Regions from separate parts of the Paenibacillus sp. GCM10012306 genome, predicted to be linked through region 3. Evidence: riboswitches for the same ligand, from Rfam matches in the RefSeq annotation. Region 3 holds a riboswitch; each other region holds the start of a gene.
What was found. A riboswitch is a leader RNA that binds a small molecule or an ion and turns the genes downstream of it on or off. The one in region 3 is predicted to bind cyclic di-GMP.

Region 1 (3,282 bases), on a different contig from region 3:
CAAGTAAGCCGTTCGATCTCAACGCATTAACTATTTTGTCTACCATTTTATTAACCATATAAGAGGAGGAATTTATTCATGGGTATCAAAAAAACATTGGGTCTTGGCGTAGCAACGGCGGCTTTGGGATTGTCTTTAATCGGGGGCGGCACCTTCGCTTACTTCAGCGATACAGCGGAAAGCACAGCAACTTTCGCCGCTGGTACGCTGGATCTGAATACTAATCCTGAGCAAAATGTGAACCTGAGCAATCTGAAGCCAGGTGACATCGCTGTCCGCAACTTCACTCTGCAGAATAGCGGCTCGCTCGACATTAAAGAACTGAAGCTGGTTACTACGTATATCGTAACTGATACTAACAGCAACAACGCCGGACAGGATCTGGGTGCTCACTTTAAAGTAAAGCTCCTTGACAGCAGCTATACTAGCGGCTCAATTGCTGGCCATGTCGTTGCCGAAGCAACACTCAAGGATTTGCAGAGCAATCCAGGCTACGATTTGGTAGCCAATGCCTTCCCAGGCGGCATCTCCGCAGCCCAATCCAAGACGCTCAAATTAGCCTTTGAGTTCGTTGAGAACGGCCAGGATCAAAACATCTTCCAAGGTGACAAACTGGACGTGAAGTTGACCTTCAACGCCAAGCAAGGCGCCGGAGAATTAAAATAAGTCTGATTCCTAAAAACTACCGGCATCTCTTACACCCTTCACCGGGCTAAGACATGCCGGTTTTTGCTCCAATCCCCTCCTCTTTTCTCCTCTGAACAGCAATGTGTCTTTGTCCGTTTCAAGGAAATTTGTTATACTTATACAAAAAGTACGGAGGGGCGTTGTCATCGTGCCTGATAATATGGGAGGGCGCATCCATGAACTCCGGGTCGAGAAGGGCTTATCCTTATCCGAACTTGCGGACAAGGCGGATGTGGCCAAGTCGTACCTGAGTAATGTTGAGAGAAATATTCAGTCCAACCCCTCTATCCAATTCATTGAAAAAATTGCCGACGCACTACAAGTATCTATTCACGTGTTGCTATATGGAGACCTCTCCGACACTGAAGAGACGCCGCTGGATTCGGAATGGTTCCGGCTCGTGCAAGAGGCAATGAGCTCCGGCATCAGCAAGCGGGAGTTCAAGGAATTTCTAGATTATCAAAAATGGCGTCTTGAACAAAAGGATTAAAGATTTCGGCCCTGAGCGCTTCAATAGCTTGGGGCCCCATCATATAGAGAAGGGCACAGCATATGCTGTGCCCTTCTCTATATGTATCTGTTATGATTCAAGCTGCTAAATAGCCTTCAAAGCCTTCTCATTAAAGAAACGGCGAATCTCCTCCGCCTTGATGCCCGCCTTCTTGGCACTCAGCAGCAAATATACCCATTCTAAATCCAGATCAACTGTCTGCAGTTCTCCGTTGTTCCCCTGGTTGGACTTATCCAAAAAATCTCCTCCTAAGATTTCGCGTCCCCAGGCAGTCCGGCCGTCGTAGTATTTCTACCTTAGACCCGAGACTTTGTGCCCCTGCCTTTCAACAGGTTTACCCTTTACTGGACCCTTTACATGAAAGGATCTGGCTAGAAATTATTATTAAAAACCATACTGCAATAACATTATACAAGAAAGAATCGGAAAAGTGTGTCGTTTTCTGGGAATTTCTAAGGTGAGAAATGTAAAAAGTTTAGCTCTTTTTGACTAATACCTGTCCAAGTTGAAACCACCTGTACCCAATGCACAATTTTGAACTTATTAATAATTCTACTAACCCAAAATAGACTAATTATAGAACCATTAACCCATATCCGAGCATTGTAATCAGGTTTTATAAAAAAAACGAGGACTATCGAATTATTTTAATAGTTACACTTGTTGATGTAATCTATTTATGGCGCTATGGCATCAATGACCAGGCTGAACCATACCGTTTTGCGATTGGATTGGACGAAAGTATGAATTGATTAAGGCCACCGAAAGTAGCACAATAGTAAGGAAATGAAAACGCAACCATCACAGCTCCGAACAAGGCCCATACCAGCGCCCCGCGTTTGGAGTTCATCCGTTAGGAGGATGTATTCATGGCAGCCAAAGAGCCCTACAATGAATCTGTTTGGAGCAAATATTATGGCCCCAATCTGGGCTACATTCAGGAGAAGTATGAGCAGTTTGTGAAAGACCCCTCCTCAGTTGAAAATAATTACCGTGAACTTTTTACTGTTTATGGCCCGCCTCCCCTGGCGCCGGATGCTGAACCAGCTCCGCAGCCTATCGTCTCGGGAGATGCAGTTTGGCTTCGCAAGGCTGTCAAAGCCTCTAAGCTAATCGCTAACATTCGTATATATGGCCATTTGGCCGCCAATATTGACCCGCTGGAGCGGGATCACAATCCTATGACAAAATGGCTGAATCATGAAACGTATGAATTGACGCGAGAGGACCTCATGGCCCTCCCTGCTTCACTAATTTGGGAGAATGTCCCGGATAATATTCAAACCGCTTGGGACGCCGTTCACCGGATGCGCCAAGCCTATACACAAACTATAGCCTACGAATTTGGTCATGTGCATGATGAACAGGAACTTCGCTGGTTGAACAGCCAGGCGGAGTCCGTTAACTCACCTGCGCCATTGAATACCGCCGAACGCAAGGATTTGCTGAATCGGCTAATTCAAGTGGAGCAGTTTGAGACCTTCCTGCACAAGACTTTCGTAGGCCAAAAGCGTTTCAGTCTGGAGGGCAATGATGCCCTGGTACCAATGCTGGACGAAATCGTACGCGCTGCCGCGCATGAAGGTGCCGAGCATATCCTGATGGGTATGGCCCACCGCGGGCGTCTGAACGTACTGGCTCATATCCTGGGCAAGCCGTACGATATCATTTTCTCCGAGTTCCATCATTCACCGAACAAGGAACTGTTCCCTTCGGAAGGCTCCATGGGTATTAACTACGGCTGGACCGGAGACGTAAAGTACCATCTGGGTGCTGATCGCGCCGTACGTGAAGGCGAAACCGTCCGCACTAGGCTGACACTGGCGAACAACCCGAGCCACCTGGAGTTTGTTAATCCTGTCGTAGAAGGCTTCGCCCGTGCCGCTCAAGAAGAGCGCAGCACACCAGGCCTGCCGAAGCTCGACACGAACAAGGCAATCGCTGTGCTGATGCACGGAGATGCCGCCTTCCCAGGTGAAGGCATTGTGGCCGAGACACTGAATATCGGCAAGCTGGACGGTTATACGAATGGCGGTACAATTCATATCATCGTCAACAATCGAATCGGCTTCACGACCGAAAGC
Region 2 (3,282 bases), on a different contig from region 3:
ATAACCGTAATGCCGTTGTACATATCCTTTAGCAGCTTCAGGAAGGATTCCACAACCGCATCATTCAACATCCCGATAAATTGATCCGGCTGCAAAAAGACCTCGAGCAATCGTTTCAACTGTTTTATATCCTGAGGGTAGGAATGCTTGATATCGGAGAGAACATGCAGAAGCTCGGGGATCAGAATCGCAAATCGTTTATATTTGGTATCAAGCAAAAGCTGAATGACCTGGCCGTAATTCACAGGCTGTTGGCGGTTTTCTAACTTTTTGGCCAACACCTTGGCTGCCTTCCGTAGCAGATTGCCTTCCTCTAGGATCTGTTTTGACAGATGGTAGAGTCGGTTATTCAAAACTCCATGATATCCCGAATACAGTCTGCTCTCCACCACATCGCCATGTATCCAAATACTCCCGGTTGCAACGATGGTCGCATTCTTCACGTTTCCGTAAATATAGACATTTCCAATCGCTTCAATAATCATCTGCTCTTCCACATCGCCGTGAACAGCAACGTCCCCCGGGAATACGATGTGGCCGGTCTCAGGATTGACATTCCCCAGAACCCTGTGCGCTGCGGCAATGTCAAAGGTTCTGCCCTTCACTCCTGTCAGGCGGGGTCTGCCTGTACGAAGCGCCATGACCTTCAGACCGGATATAAGCTGTGTATGCTCCTTGGCTATAAGCTGGAAATCCTCAGGTGGGGCAGCAGGCAGCAGATGTCCATACACATCATATCCGGGAACCCCTTCGATGGGTGGATGCTTGATAGCTACGATGTCGCCCTCTTGGACTTCTGGGATGTCCGGGTAATTCTGCTCTTCCTGTCCACTCACGTTTCTATGGAAGATTTCTGCGGTCAGGGCTTCCTCGGAAAAAGGGATCTCGATTCTTGCATTGATCGCGGGTTTGGGCGCGGTACCTTCCGCTACACGGACAGGCCGTCCGGTAGGGTGGTTCAATGCCTCGTAAATCGCTGGAATATTGAGATTCTGGGAGATGGATTTTTTGTCAAAGTCGGCAAGGACCTGTTCGATGCGGACTGTAGACAGCAGGGCTTTCTTGTCCTGCTCCGCACTAACCGCAATGTTATTCGTGGCTGCACAATCCTTCAGGCGCCAGGCGTACTGTTCCAACCGTCGCAGGGTAAGGAAAGCCGATAACTTGTCTTCGGAGACTGTAATCTCATACGGTGCGGGCTCTTCAATCTCCCACTCCAGGCGGTCGGATGACAATACTTCGGTAGGGGCAGTAATGATCTGCCGGTTCTTCCTAAGGACAACGGGAGGAACGGGAGAGATGACAGCAGGTTTGCCGCCAGATAAAGGTGAGGTGATGAAAAATTGATTATTTTGAATAATGATGATGCCGTCCTTATTGTTCGTGTCGTCCAGTGGTAGAGATTGTGGAGCACTATTCAAGATTTGTTCGGAGGGCTCTATCGGCAATGGCCGGGCAAATTCTTTTACGTCATTTCGATTAGGGTGTTGCGACATTCTGTTACCTCGCTTCTTTGTATAATCAAAGGCATCTGTACATAGAGAGCACCGGGTTAAGATGCGATATCCGCTAGGGATATCCGCCATGCAGGCGTCTAATTGGCAGCCTGGCAACCATAAATGCAGCTTGTGCATTCTTAGGCCCATTGCTTTGCGTCCTACCCTTTCGAATAGTTTGCCTTTAAAAATGGATCAATGATGTATACTCAGCATCAGGCACTTTAATCGACTAAAATCGACAAAAAAAGAAGGCGCCGGTACGTCGTATATATAAAATTGTCGGCATTAAATCCTTTTAATTTTAGTGCTAAAGTAACGAATTGACAATATAAAATAAATAAATTCACCCAGACCGTCCACATGTAAAAGAGAGGCGTCTAAGCCGGATGGCCCGGGACGTCTCTCATGGGATCAAATAGTCCACAGAAGTACCTATATATTCCACATTTCCTTAATTATAACGCGTAAGATGGTTTTAGTAAAATAAAAGGACGCTCCCGTTTATAGCTTTTGGGAGAGTCCTTTTTTCATGTAATGAATACCTTGTGCGATATTGGTCTTGGCCTCATGCGGTACAACTGAACAGGTGGCATATTCCGCCCGCTCCACCTCTTCCAGCACCCGGTTCAAGTGGGAGAACACTGCACCGAGATCGCGCATGGCTGTCAGAGGGCAATGTCTCTGAAGCTCTGAGAAGCAAGAGAGCTGTAATTCCCGTGCATGGCGCAGGGCGTCTGGGAGGGAACGGGTGCACTCGATATCGGACAGGGTCTTCGTTCCGTACAGTGCGATGCAATCCGCGGTGGCTTCCAGCGAACCAGCCAGCCCTTCTGCAGCTGCATAATGCGGTGGAAGCAGAGCAATCTCATCGGCAATTTCCTTCACATAGGCATGAACGGTTTTCAGATGAGTAGTAGCTGTGCTCAGCTTGTGCAATTCATTACGGCATTGGTAATGGGATAGTGTGTAGTGAATCTCTTTCTGTTGCTTGCGGCTTCGTGTCAGCAGCTCCCCGGCTTGTTTCGATACGGCTTTGCCCTTCTCCGTACTTTGTTCTCCGGCGGCAAGTCCTCTCAGTGCATCTGCGAGCAGCAGGCTTCCTTCAAGTGCCAAGGCTTTTACCTTGACGAACCCCTTCGGCGGAACGATAATCATATTGATGAGGACGGCAATCAGTACGCCGATGAAGGTTTCGAATATTCTAGAGACTACATAATCGTTTTGATAGAAGGAAAGGGCCATAACAGAGGTGACGCCTACTTGGGTCACGGCCTGAATATTCACGCGGCAGGCGGTGGCGATGCCAATGCCGATGAGCAGCATAAGCAGGATAGAGAGCCCGCTTATGTCAAAGAACTTACCGACGATCAGAGCGACGATCCCGCCAAGAATGATGCCGAGGAGCCGGTAGATTCCTTTTTCTACAGAGCCCTTAACAGTACCTTGGGTAATCAGAATGGCAGCTAGCGGAGCAAAGTACAGATAATGATTGCTATAAAGACTGTGCACCACCACCCAAGAGAGCGATGCAGCTAGCGTCACACGTATCATATATAGGGAAAAACCAAATTTCTCAAGGCGGTCCAGTAACCCCTCGTTCATGTTCTTCATCTTCTTTCGCAAAAATAGGAAAACATCAATTAACTTTCATCCGTTTTCATTATATCACCTCATTTTTGACGAAAATCCTGATAAGTTTTACGAAGTTGTTAAGTTTCTGGGGGATGTTAACAATCTAAGCTATCGCATAAGGGGAAGCTATCTATTATGCTATACCTATATG
Region 3 (3,282 bases):
TAGACCTATACCCGGTTAATCGCCTATAATATTACAATACACAACAATAAAGGGGGACATATTTCCTATGGACTGGATGTACAAGCTGCCTTTGAAACAAAGAATTGTCGCCGGATGTTACTTGATCGCCGCTTTATTCTCCATCCCTGTTTTGGTCACATTTATTATTCTCGGCAAAATTGTTATCGGCATCATTCTGGTGGTCCTGCTTACAACCCTGACTTACCCTCTTTCTCGCTTTGTCGAGAGAACGCTTACATCTTCTTTTGATGATATCTCTAACGTTACACATACGATTTCTAAGGGGGATTTTACGCAAAGAGCCGATGAGAATGGCTCCATGGGTGATATCAGCCGCTCCTTTAATACGATGATCGACAAATTGAAGACCATTTTGACCGATGCGTCACAGATCACACGTCAGGTTATGGATGCAAGCCGCGGTATTGAAGACAAGAATCAGAATCTGAAGATCGTCATGTCTCAGGTGGCAACCTCCTCCAACGAGCTAGCTCAAGGTGCCAACGAGATTTCTAGTGATATTGCTGGCATGATTGATTCTATTAAAGATATTGAAACCAAGGTGTCCAATTACGCTTATTCGACCAAAGAAATGAACAAGAAAACTATACATACGCTGGAATTAGTAGAGCAAGGTCGCCAATCGGTAGATACCCAATCGGAAGGCATGCGCAAGAATATTGAAGCTACACAAAAAGTAGCTGATACTATTGATGCCCTCTCCCATAACGCTCGCGGTATCACCATGATTACCAAGACAATTACCGAAATTGCGGAACAGACCAACCTGTTATCCTTGAATGCTTCCATCGAAGCTGCCCGTGCCGGAGAGCATGGCCGCGGGTTCGCCGTGGTCGCCCACGAAGTTCGCAAACTGGCTGAGGAATCAACGGCCTCGACCAAAGAGGTCTTCAGCTTGGTGCGAAGCATTGAAGCCGATATCAAGGAAGCCATTGCGAATATTACCATCAATGAGGAAGTCGTTCAGGTACAGAATGAAATGATCATTCAGACTGCACAAATTTTCGGGCAAATTGTCCAAAGCGTACAGTACATTACCGAGCAGATCGCCGCCTTCTCTTCGGAAAGCGATCTGATGCTGGACAGTGCCCTGAAAATCTCCTCTGCGATCGAGAACATCTCCGCCATTACCCAGCAAACAGCGGCCAGCACTGAAGAGGTCTCTGCATCGATGAGTGAGCAGATCAATGCTCTGGAATCTGTTGCAGAAGAGAGTGAAAAAATGACGTCAGCCGTCTTCCAGCTACAAAAAACGATTCATATTTTTAAATTTTAGAATTTGTCATCAAAATTTAATTTTTGTTCCTTTCAGCACAAAACTGCCGTATAAGCTCTATTTTATACGGCAGTTTTTCAAACTTATGAAACGTTTGCATTATATCGCTTTCAGACCTTTCCGTAAAATTCATACTCACAAATAACGATTCGCCTTCTCCCCTCTCAAGCATCCTACTTTTAACCCACTCACTTCCATTATAGTTTAGAAAAAAATAAGTATTTGGATTCAATTCTTTCATTAAAAATATCACGGCAAATGATGAGTCAACTAATTTCTTCAATTATTATCTAATCTTCTCCATCCAATTGTTTTGATCCAATTTGCATTTTTGCACCAACCCCTCTAGTCAAATATTCCATACTGACCCAATTAATAGTTTATTTTCGCTCTATTTTGTAACCGCATTCTAATTTACAATACCCCCTTGGATACATTTTAAATTAAAACTATATCCCTATTCTCTTTCATTTTTTTCGTCAAATTCCGAGTTCATTTGTGTAAAATATATTGACAAAGACGAGCTAGGAATATAATGTAAAGGAAAATTATTCTTATAATTAGTTATATAATTTATATGGGCAAAATTCCTGAAAAGGAATGACGCAAAGCCATGGATCTACAGCCTCATTTTTCTGAGGCCATGACTGCCAGGTTGCAGAGAAAACCAGGAGGATCGACTTAATCTTGCGGTCTGAGTGGCGGTTTTTTGCTTCCAACCTGTGCTCCATTATTCGAGCACAGGTTTTGTTGTTTCTTTATACCCGTTTGTATCGTTCTAATCATTTCGCATCACCAGAACGATAATATATTTATCTTTTTACTTATCCCAATTCATACACTTGAGAGGTGTTTTTTTTGAAGACAGTCGCAGATTTTATGGCGGAGGCACTACGTAATCTCGGAGTAACCCATTCATTTGGTATTATTGGTAAATCCATTTGTCCTTTAGTTCTAAAGATGGTGGATTACGGTATTGAGTTTATTCCTGGAAGACATGAATCCAGTTCCGGGTTTGAAGCCGCAGGCTATGCCCTTAAGACTGGCGGACTAGGTGTTGCTTTCGGAACATCCGGTCCCGGAGGAACGAACCTACTGACTGCAGCGGCCCATGCCAAAGCGAATAACCTTCCGGTACTATTTATTACAGGTCATCAATCCATAAAAGAATTAGGTATTCCGCAATGTCAGGATTCTTCCTCATATCTGGCTGATCTTGCTGATATGTTCAAACCGGCTACTCTATTCAGCAAGCTTGTAGAACGTGGCGATAACTTCAGTACCATTTTCAATCATGCTATCTCGATTGCTCTGAGCGGTAACCGTGGTCCCGTTCATCTTTGCTTGCCTTTCGACGTTCAGACAGAACTGCTGGAAGAATTCCCGGTAGTCTATCCAGAGCGCGAATCGTTCGTAAGCATCTCCAATTTTGACCGTGTAATCAACGCTATCAACAATGCTGAGAACCCACTGATTATTGCGGGTAAAGGTGTTAACCGTTCCGGAGCTCATAAAGAGCTGATCGAATTGGCTGAAACCTTCAACATCCCTGTCGTGACTTCTCCTGGCGGCAAAGGTGCTATTCCTTGGGATCACCCGCTGTATCACGGTCCTGTCGGTGTCGGCGGATGCACTCATGGTGATGATCTGCTAAATCGCAGCGATTTGTATATTGTACTGGGCTCCCGCCTGAGCGATATGACCATCTGTAATCTCAAACGTGAGAACCATCCAGAGACTTTAATTCAGTTCGATAGTGATCCTACGTTTGTGGGCAAAATTCTGACCTCCCAAACAATACCGGTCACCGGGGATCTGCGTGATAATCTTGTGTATTATCTTGAACACCTGGATAGAGATTCTGTGACCAAACGTACTACCGAAAGCTTTAACTATCGGGATGAACTGCCTGAGCTCCCTGGTCTCTCTCTGGCTTCAGTCATGAATGTGATGAGTGATCTGAT

Region 1: it holds a riboswitch for cyclic di-GMP, as region 3 does, so the genes downstream of both, ACFORK_RS21820 (anti-repressor SinI family protein) here and ACFORK_RS03745 (thiamine pyrophosphate-binding protein) in region 3, are expected to answer to the same signal.
Region 2: it holds a riboswitch for cyclic di-GMP, as region 3 does, so the genes downstream of both, ACFORK_RS11820 (flagellar assembly protein A) here and ACFORK_RS03745 (thiamine pyrophosphate-binding protein) in region 3, are expected to answer to the same signal.

What each region holds. Positions count from the first base shown of each region.
Region 1 is NZ_JBHRYW010000011.1:65,396-68,677, forward strand. It holds gene ACFORK_RS21805 (TasA family protein) at 1-7, shown strand, start outside; gene ACFORK_RS21810 (TasA family protein) at 79-666, shown strand; gene ACFORK_RS21815 (helix-turn-helix domain-containing protein) at 848-1,177, shown strand; gene ACFORK_RS21820 (anti-repressor SinI family protein) at 1,283-1,435, opposite strand; cyclic di-GMP riboswitch class I at 1,463-1,547, opposite strand; gene ACFORK_RS21825 (2-oxoglutarate dehydrogenase E1 component) at 2,068-3,282, shown strand, end outside.
Region 2 is NZ_JBHRYW010000004.1:223,725-227,006, forward strand. It holds gene ACFORK_RS11820 (flagellar assembly protein A) at 1-1,496, opposite strand, end outside; cyclic di-GMP riboswitch class I at 1,598-1,689, opposite strand; gene ACFORK_RS11825 (FUSC family protein) at 2,001-3,101, opposite strand.
Region 3 is NZ_JBHRYW010000002.1:10,344-13,625, reverse strand. It holds gene ACFORK_RS03755 (methyl-accepting chemotaxis protein) at 68-1,318, shown strand; gene ACFORK_RS03750 (hypothetical protein) at 1,335-1,601, opposite strand; cyclic di-GMP riboswitch class I at 1,889-1,981, shown strand; gene ACFORK_RS03745 (thiamine pyrophosphate-binding protein) at 2,168-3,282, shown strand, end outside.